Regions from separate parts of the Streptococcus mobilis genome, predicted to be linked through region 3. Evidence: predicted binding sites of a transcription regulator. Region 3 holds the regulator's gene; each other region holds the start of a gene.

Region 1 (3,285 bases), 720 kb from region 3:
CGGTTCCAGCATTAGAGGTCATGATGATAATGGTATCTTTAAAGCTGACGGTACGGCCTTGACCATCTGTCAAACGGCCATCATCTAAAACTTGCAAGAACATGTGCATGACATCTGGATGGGCTTTTTCCACTTCATCCAACAACACGAGGGAGTATGGATTGCGACGAACCTTTTCCGTTAGTTGTCCAGCTTCATCGTAGCCAACATAGCCCGGAGGAGCTCCGACTAGTTTCGCTACGCTATGTTTTTCCATGTATTCGCTCATATCAAAGCGGATCATATTGTCTGCAGAGCCAAAGAGCTCGATCGCCAATTGTTTAGACAATTCGGTCTTTCCGACACCGGTAGGTCCGACAAAGAGGAAGCTTCCGATCGGACGGTTAGGTGATCCTAGGCCAACACGATTGCGTCGAATGGCTTTCGCAATTTTATCCACTGCATCATCTTGACCGATCACATGGGTTTTCAAATCAGAAGCCAGATTGATCAATTGAGATTGTTCTTTTTCTTTCAAATCACCAACAGGAATATTGGTCTTTTGTTCAACGATGTGTTCAATAGTTTTTTCACTGATGACAGGGGTCTCCTGATCAGTGACATGTTGACCTTGCATTTCCTTGTATTTCGCGATTTGGTCACGGAAGTAGGCTGCTTTTTCAAAGTCTTCTTCGCGGGTTGCTTGAGCTTTGAGGTTTTCCGCTTCAATCAAGCGCTGGTCGATCACTTTTGGATCCACAAAGTTTAGGGTCAGGTTCATCTTAGACCCCGCTTCATCCAACAAATCAATGGCCTTGTCTGGCAGGAAGCGATCTTGGATGTAGCGGTTTGACAGAATAGCTGCCGCTTCGATGGCCCCGTCTGTATAGTGGACGTGGTGGTAGTCTTCGTATTTTTTCTGGATGCCCTTGAGGATGGTGATGGTTTCTTCAACCGTTGGTTCATCGACCTTAACGGGCTGCATCCGACGTTCCAAGGCCGCATCTTTTTCAATGATACGGTATTCATTGAGGGTAGTAGCCCCGACTAATTGGAGTTCTCCTCGCGCTAAGGCTGGTTTGAGGATATTTCCAGCGTCCATATTGCCCTCACCAGCTGATCCTGCGCCAACAATTTCATGGATTTCGTCGATGAACAGAATAACATCTTCGCGTTGACGAATTTCATCCATTAATTTTTGCATGCGTTCTTCGAATTGACCACGGATGCCTGTGCCCTGAACGAGGCTCACGACGTCTAGGCGGATGACTTCTTTTCCTTGCAATTTATGTGGAACGTCGCCATCAACGATTTTTTGAGCCAGGCCTTCCACAACGGCAGTCTTTCCGACACCAGGTTCTCCGATCAGAACCGGATTGTTCTTGGTTCGACGGTTGAGAATTTCGATGACACGGATAATCTCTTCGTCACGGCCAATGACAGGGTCAATATCCCCTTTGCGGGCAATTTCTGTGACATTGATGCCGAACTCTTCTAACAGCCCTTTTGGCTTTTGAGGGCGTGCTTGACGAGGGTCTTGACCACCACCACGGTTATTGTTTTGGCCGTAGCCGCCACCTCCATAACTGCCTCCGGATTGAGTTGGAGGGGTTTGAGGTTCTTGCGGACTTTGGAAGTTTCCAAGGTTATTGAAGAAATCTTCAAAAGGATCTCCAGTGAGTTGGCTCCGTTGGGTCATGCCCTTCAAGAAGCTGTTATTTGGGTCTGTTTTCATAATTTTATAGCAATTTTGACAGAGGTCTACTTGCTGCTGACGTCCATTTACATTTGTATATAAATGGATGGTTGATTCATTTATTTTACAATTTTGACAAAGCATATACATACCTCACAGTAGGTTTTTGATGGTTTTCCATCAAGAGACGAGCCTATTTTCAAAAGGTCAAAAATAGTCAAAGATTTATAGTTTCATTATATCAGTATTCTAGAAGTTTGCAAGAATTTGCTACGGAATGTCGCTAAGGAGTGAAGAAGAGAGTAAATCAATGGAAAAATGTGAATTTTTATTGGAAGAGCTTTCTCTTTTATGATAAAATAGGAGAGTAGAAAGTAAAGAGGAGAAATAAAATGGAATCACATTTAGTACGGATTATTAACCGTTTGGAGACGATGACAAAAGACGGTGGAAACTTGAAACGTAATTTTGAACGTGACGGTGTTGTTGTCGCTGAAGTAGCCTACAACCACAATGAAGAAGAAGGTTCAACCTTTACACTTCGTGATGTTGAAGCGCGTGAAACCTATACATTTGATAGCATTGATTTAATTGCAATGGAAATTTATGAATTGCTTTACTAAGCAGCTGTGTGGATGAGTTTGGGGTGGTCTCAAGCTCATTTTTTGTCCATCTGGCTATAGTTTTCGTCTATAAGAAATTCTAATTAGGAACAGTTAGGTTTGAGAGTTGAAATCTGCTATAATAGAGAGGACTATTTTCATTACTTGACTAGAAAGAGAATTGACATGACGACAATCATTGATGGGAAGGCGCTCGCTACAAAATTACAGGGTGAGATTGCGAAGAAAACAGCACGATTAAAAGAAGAGACAGGAGTTGTGCCTGGCCTCGTTGTCATCGTGGTAGGAGATAATCCAGCTAGCAAAATCTATGTAAGAAATAAAGAGCGTTCTGCTATTGCGGCAGGCTTTCGGAGTGAAGTGAGACGACTTCCTGAAAGCATCAGCCAAGCTGAATTATTAGAAGTGATCGAACACTACAATCAAGATCCCCTTTGGCATGGGATTTTAGTGCAGTTGCCACTGCCTAAGCATATCGATGCGGATGCAGTCCTTTTAGCCATTGATCCGACAAAAGATGTGGATGGCTTTCATCCATTGAATATGGGACGTTTGTGGGCTGGAAATCCCCTCATGGTGCCTTCAACTCCCGCTGGGATCATGGAGATGTTCAAAGAGTACGGGATTGATCTAGAAGGGAAGCGAGCAGTCGTAATTGGTCGTTCCAATATTGTTGGAAAACCAATGGCGCAGTTGCTCCTTGCTAAAAATGCGACAGTAACCTTGACCCATTCCCGGACCCATCATCTGCCTAAAATTGCTAGAAGAGCAGATATCTTGGTTGTTGCGATCGGTCGTGCGAAATTTGTAACAGCAGACTTCGTGAAAGAAGGCGCCGTCGTTATTGACGTCGGAATGAATCGCGATGAGAATGGCAAATTGTGTGGGGATGTCGATTTTGACTCTGTTGCACCTTTGGCCAGTCATATTACCCCGGTACCAGGAGGGGTTGGTCCTATGACCGTCACCATGCTGATGGAGCAGACC
Region 2 (3,285 bases), 380 kb from region 3:
ATGAAGGTCTCAGACGTTGGGATCTCCGTGGATACCGCTGTGGATATTGCCAAGGAAACAGCAGATGTCATCCTTCTAGATAAGGACTTGATGGTTCTTGAAAAAGGCTTGGTCGAAGGCCGCAAGGTCTATGCCAATATGACCAAGTACATCAAGATGACGGTCTCTTCTAACTTCGGGAACATCTTCTCTCTTCTCTTTGCCAGCATCTTTTTGCCTTTCCTTCCAATGGCTCCCGTTCATTTGATTGTGCTCAATCTTATCTATGATCTTTCTTGTATCGCCCTTCCTTTTGACAATGTCGACAAGGAATTTCTCAAGAAACCTCGTATCTGGGAAGCAAACTCTATCATGCGCTTTATGGCCTGGATTGGTCCAATTTCATCTGTATTTGATATTATTACCTACATGCTTCTTTACTTCCTTGTTGTTCCTATGATTTTAGGTCATGGCTACAACCATGGAGCAGCAGATGCAGCAGCCTTTATCATGGTGTTCCAAACTGGATGGTTTATCGAATCTATGTGGTCTCAAACCATGGTTATCCATATGTTGCGTTCACCAAAACTTCCATTTATCCAAAGTCGTCCAGCCTTCTCAGTCGTGGTGACGACCCTAGCAGCAGCCTTCTTTGTAACCTCCCTTCCATATAGTCCTTTGGCTTCTATCTTGAAGTTGAGCCAACTAAATGGATTGTACTTTGTTCTATTGTTTGCGATTATCGTCCTCTATATGCTGAGTGTGACGGTTGTCAAACGTATCTATATTAAGAAATACAAAGAATGGTTGTAATTGATTGATAGAAAGAGTGAGTCCGAACTTAAAAAATTAAGTGTAAGGGCTCTCTTTTTTTGGTAAAATTTGGTATAATAAGAAGAATGTAAAGTTGGAAATGAAGATTTCCATGTGCTGTGAGTATCAAAGAGGGACTGAAAGAAAGAGTAGAGCTTGACTCCGCTTTTATCATAGCTCTTTTTTGAATAATAACAGCTTAGAAAGAAGGATCTCAAAATGGGAAAATTAGAAGTTATTACACATCCACTGATTCAACACAAATTGTCTATTCTCCGTCGCACGGATACCTCTACGAAGGCCTTTCGTGAATTGGTAGATGAAATTGCTATGTTGATGGGCTACGAAGTGTTGCGTGAATTGCCTCTTGAAGATGTTGAGATTGAAACTCCTATTACTAAAACCGTTCAAAAGCAAATCGCAGGGAAGAAATTGGCTATTGTCCCAATTCTTCGTGCAGGGATTGGGATGGTCGATGGTCTCTTGAGTTTGGTACCAGCTGCTAAGGTTGGCCATATCGGGATGTACCGTGATGAAGAAACCTTGAAACCAGTTGAATACTTGGTGAAATTGCCAGAAGATATTGATCAACGTCGTATCTTTGTAGTAGACCCGATGCTTGCTACGGGTGGATCTGCTATTCTAGCTATTGATTCCTTGAAAAAACGTGGCGCTAGCCATATCAAGTTTGTCTGCTTGGTATCAGCGCCAGAAGGGGTGAAAGCTCTTCAAGAAGCTCACCCAGATGTTGATATCTTTACAGCAGCCCTCGATGATCATTTGAATGAACATGGCTACATTGTTCCTGGTCTTGGAGATGCAGGTGACCGTTTATTCGGTACCAAATAAAGAAACCATTCATTATAAGTTCGAAAGGTGCTTAAGATTTGACCTTTTTTGACCATTAGTTTATAATAGCACATATACTTTGAACCTCACGAATCGTGAGAATGAATGGATGCTAAAGGAGAAGAATAGATGATTCCAGTAGTTATTGAACAAACCAGTCGCGGAGAGCGTTCTTACGATATTTATTCCCGTCTGTTGAAAGATCGAATTATCATGGTAACAGGACCAGTTGAGGACCAAATGGCTAACTCCATTATCGCTCAATTACTCTTCTTGGATGCCCAAGATAATACAAAAGATATCTATATGTATATCAATACACCAGGGGGTTCTGTCTCTGCAGGTCTCGCCATCGTAGATACTATGAACTTTATCAAGTCAGATGTTCAAACCATTGTCATGGGGATGGCAGCTTCTATGGGGACTGTCATTGCTTCAAGCGGTGCGAAGGGCAAACGCTTCATGTTGCCAAATGCAGAGTACATGATTCACCAACCAATGGGTGGTACTGGTGGCGGTACCCAACAAACTGATATGGCCATTGCAGCAGAACACTTGCTCAAAACACGGAATAACTTGGAAAAAATCCTTGCGGAAAATTCAGGTCAATCCATTGAAAAAGTGCATGCAGATGCTGAACGTGACAATTGGATGAGCGCGCAAGAAACTCTTGAATATGGCTTTATTGATGAAATCATGGCCAACAATAATTTGGGCTAAACCATCCTGTGGGAAGGTCCGTCAAGAGGCTGGGACAAAAGTCCTAGCCTCTCAATTATTTTTGGATTGTCGAGCAAGACGCAGTGGTTGAGTGGGCTCTACTACGCTGATTTCATCAGCTTTTACAGCCCTACTCAACTGTGCGGAGGTGGGACGACGAAATCGAATTTTAACGAATTACCGATTTCTGTCCCACTCTCTTTTTTGCTCTCATAAAAGAGTAGTTCTTTTTCTTGAAATTTGATATACTAGTAACAGAACGAGAAAGGGATTGACCATGTTTGAGAAACAAGAAAGAACAGGCTTGATTGTCAAGTTGTATTACAATCGAGATGGGAAAAAATTACAATCTGTCGGAGATGTCTTGTACCATTCTAAGAAATGCCGTTATGTCCAATTGTATGTGGACAGTGACAAGGCCGATCAAGTCATGGAAGACTTAAAGAAAGAACGTTATGTCAAAAAGGTCTTGCCTTGCCATCTCAAAGATTTAGATACGGATTTTGTGGGGAGTTTGCAGCGATTGGAGGTCCCATCCGTGGTCACAGAAGGATAGAAAACGCAATCATTTGATGGATTGCGTTTTTTTTATTGACAATTGTCAGATAATTCGGTATATTCTTAATGTATTTAATTTAAGATTCATTTAAGGAGATCATTACAAATGAAGAAAAAATTTGCTCTTTCATTTTTAACCATTGCAAGTGTCGCTCTTCTTGCGGCTTGTGGTGAAGTTTCTACTTCAGGTTCAAACACAACTGGTAACGAAATCGGTAAAGAACTAAAAGTCGGTTTTAACTTTGAAAAAACTGGTGAAGTAGCAGCCTACGGTAGTGCTGAACAAAAAGGTGCTCAATTGGCCGTTGATGAAATCAACGCTAAGGGTGGAGCTGACGGTAAGAAGATCGTTGTCACAGATAAAGA
Region 3 (3,285 bases):
GGCCATGATTATGAAATCGACGGCGATCATTACTTCAGTGGCTATGGATACCAACGCAAGCTCGACCAGAGTTTGGTCAATCTGCAAGGTCTAGCAAAAGGCTACCACCAGCTACGCTTGCATCTGGATCCAGCTCTCAATGATCCTCAGTCATCCAGAGCCATCCAGGTAGACCGATTTATCCTCTCAGGGAAAGATAGCCAGTTGCTCAGTCAAGAAGAGCTGCAACAGATCATCAGAGAAGGAGTAGAAAAGATCAAGGCTACTTCTCTCGAACGCTTGAAAGCAGACCTCAAACCGACGGTTCAAGGAAAATTGACGGACTTGACGCAGTTGTTGGATCCAGAGAGACCAGATCTGGTTGCTATAGCTAATCAAGTGGAAGCCCTTGAAACCATCTTAGAAGATGCTCACAATTATGAACCCCTGACGCAGACACGACCAGATCAAGGTGTTCGGGATCTGATTCTTGAAAAGCCAGAACTTCTCATCGAAGCAGAGGAGATTCCATTTGAGAGTCAAACGCGTGAAAACAAGGATTTGGCCAAGGGCGAGAGCCGGATCCTTCAAGCAGGGAAGGTCGGACGCCGGCTGAAATTGATCGAGGTTCGACAAAAAGAAGGCAAAGAAATTCGGACAGAAGTCGATGCCTTTGTCGAAGTGGAGGCCCAGGACCAGATCACAGAAGTCGGAACGAAGGAAGCGGAAGAAAGTCCGTTAATAGCTGATATGCCGACTCCAACCACACCTGTAACTCCAAGTAAGGAGCAGCCAGAAGTTACAACTCTTTCTCAAGCAGAAGACCAAAAAGAAAAAGAAAGACCCGTTCTCTTGCAACCGAAAACCCCAGAAGCAGTTTCTGTTTTGACTTCAGACCATTCGGAAAAAGAAGGTGTTGAAAGTCCGTCTCTACCATCGGAAGGAAAACTTCCTCAATCCGGTACAAAAGAAGGTGGTTTCTTTGCTTGGTTAGGCCTTCTTGGTCTAGGTTTCTTGGGTGGAGGCGCCAAATTCGCTCGTCGCAAAGAGTAGTTCATTCTTCGCATAAGAGGTTAGGACACAAGTCCTAGCCTCTCAATTATTTTTGGATTGGCGAGCAAGACGCAGTGGTTGAGTGGGCTCTACTACGCTGATTTCATCAGCTTTTGCAGCCCTACTCAACTGTGCGGAGGTGGGACGACGAAATCGAATTCTAACGAATTACCGATTTCTGTCCCACTCTCTTTTATTTTTCTCCCTTCCTTAAGAGATTCCTATTTCCATGGAGTCTTTGCTTTATTTACAGGCGTAAAAATTGTATAATAGTCAAATAAGGTCAATGATGAGAAGGAACACTCCAAGGCCATTTTTTATGGGCCAAAGAGCAGAGCATCCATCTAGAAAAAAAACAAGCCAGAAAGGAGCATCATGGCAAATAAGAACACATCTGATAGCATTGAAGCTTATATTAAGGCCTTGCTGGCTCAAGCTGGCATGGCAGAGCTCAAAAGAAGTGAGTTAGCCGATGTCTTTCAGGTCGTACCCAGTCAGATTAACTATGTCATTAAGACTCGTTTTACCGAGAGTCGAGGCTATATTGTAGAGAGCAAGCGCGGTGGTGGGGGCTATATCCGCATTGGCAAGGTCCAGTTTTCAGATCACCATCAGATGCTCCAAGACTTGGCAGCCAATATTGGAGAGACCATCAGCCAGCAGGTCTTCAATGATATCCTCCAGATGCTCTATGAAGAAAAATTATTGACAAGACGTGAGACTCAGCTCTTGCTTGCGACAACCTCCGATGAAGTCCTAGGCCGAGATGCTCTCATCCTACGAGCAACGATGCTGAAAAAAATTATTCAACAAGTAGATAGAAAAGGAAATACCGACTAGATGAACTATTCAACAGCACTGTTAGAAAGTATAGAAGCGGCCCAAATACTAGCAGGCCACTATCAGGGGCATACCTTAGATACTTGGCATCTCCTGACGGCTATGGCCAATAATCCCTATAGCGTGGCAGGTTCTGTACTTAACGATTATCCTATGCAGATCGATGAGTTTCAGGATGCAGCGGAGCATATTACAGGCCAAACTTTTCAAAGCGACAATCGGTATGAAATCTTCCCATTTTCATATCGGATGGAAGCCATTATGAAACACGCAAGAGAGATTGCCCAGGTCCTTCATGCCAAGGCCTTGGGAACAGAGCATGTGCTCCTCTCTCTTCTAGCAGACCGTGGGACCTTGGCGAGCCAAGTCATGGAGTTTGCCGGCTTTGCCTTTACAGAGCAAGACAAGGGAGTTCCTATTGCCTCCCTTCGAAAGAATCTTGAGGACAAGGCAGGCTGGGATAAGAATGATATCAAAGCCATTCGGAGCCTCTATCGGGCCCAAAATCCTAACCGCCAAACCATGGGAAATATGATGGGCATGCCCCCAAGCACCAGTGGAGGTCTTGAAGATTATACTCGTGATTTGACAGAAATGGCGCGTGCCGGCCAGCTCGAGCCTGTGATTGGTCGGGATGCAGAGATTTCACGCATGATCCAAATCCTCAGCCGCAAGACGAAGAACAATCCTGTATTGGTGGGAGAAGCAGGGGTCGGAAAAACCGCCCTTGCCTTAGGTCTGGCTCAGCGTGTCGCTAGTGGCAATGTTCCAGCTGAAATCGCACAGATGCGTGTCTTAGAATTGGATCTCATGAATGTCGTTGCAGGGACGCGCTTCCGTGGGGACTTTGAAGAACGGATGAACAATATCATCCAGGACATCGAAGAAGACGGTCACGTGATTCTCTTTATCGATGAACTGCATACCATTATGGGGTCAGGATCCGGTATTGATTCGACCTTAGACGCAGCCAATATTCTAAAACCAGCCCTGGCACGGGGAACCTTGCGTACAGTTGGAGCAACGACTCAAGATGAGTACCAAAAGCATATCGAAAAAGATGCAGCCCTCTCTCGGCGTTTTGCGAAAGTCACCATTGAAGAGCCAAGTGTTGCAGATAGCATCCAAATTCTCCAAGGCTTGAAAGAGACCTATCAGGACCACCATCATGTGACCATTACCGATGAAGCGATCGAAACAGCTGTCAAATATGCCCACCGCTATTTGACCAGTCGTCAATTGCCAGATTCAGCCATTGATCTCTTGGATGAAGCGGCAGCTACCGTACAAAACCGCGATTCCAACGGTCACGTAAAAGAAGAGTTGACCGCCTTGGATCGGGCCTTGATGGATGGCAAGTGGAAGAAAGCAGCCCAGTTCTTAGAAGTAGAGGCTGCTCCCGTTGTCTACAAA

Evidence for each region. Region 3 encodes CtsR, which represses protease genes until heat stress. Its sites were predicted from a motif close to TTGGTCAAAAAAGGTCAAANA; they were not measured.
Region 1: AC6IZR_RS07975 (ATP-dependent Clp protease ATP-binding subunit) is a predicted target of CtsR. The motif match lies at 1,879-1,899, and genes of this name have one in related genera.
Region 2: clpP (ATP-dependent Clp protease proteolytic subunit ClpP) is a predicted target of CtsR. The motif match lies at 1,677-1,697, and genes of this name have one in related genera.

The regions. Positions count from the first base shown of each region.
Region 1 is NZ_AP041823.1:1,677,576-1,680,860, reverse strand. It holds gene AC6IZR_RS07975 (ATP-dependent Clp protease ATP-binding subunit) at 1-1,819, opposite strand, end outside; gene AC6IZR_RS07970 (DUF1797 family protein) at 2,068-2,298, shown strand; gene AC6IZR_RS07965 (bifunctional methylenetetrahydrofolate dehydrogenase/methenyltetrahydrofolate cyclohydrolase) at 2,464-3,285, shown strand, end outside.
Region 2 is NZ_AP041823.1:669,779-673,063, forward strand. It holds gene mgtA (magnesium-translocating P-type ATPase) at 1-792, shown strand, start outside; gene upp (uracil phosphoribosyltransferase) at 1,012-1,641, shown strand; gene clpP (ATP-dependent Clp protease proteolytic subunit ClpP) at 1,771-2,361, shown strand; gene AC6IZR_RS03180 (DUF2129 domain-containing protein) at 2,639-2,917, shown strand; gene AC6IZR_RS03185 (ABC transporter substrate-binding protein) at 3,026-3,285, shown strand, end outside.
Region 3 is NZ_AP041823.1:286,015-289,299, forward strand. It holds gene AC6IZR_RS01465 (alpha-L-fucosidase) at 1-1,032, shown strand, start outside; gene AC6IZR_RS01470 (CtsR family transcriptional regulator) at 1,408-1,872, shown strand; gene AC6IZR_RS01475 (ATP-dependent Clp protease ATP-binding subunit) at 1,873-3,285, shown strand, end outside.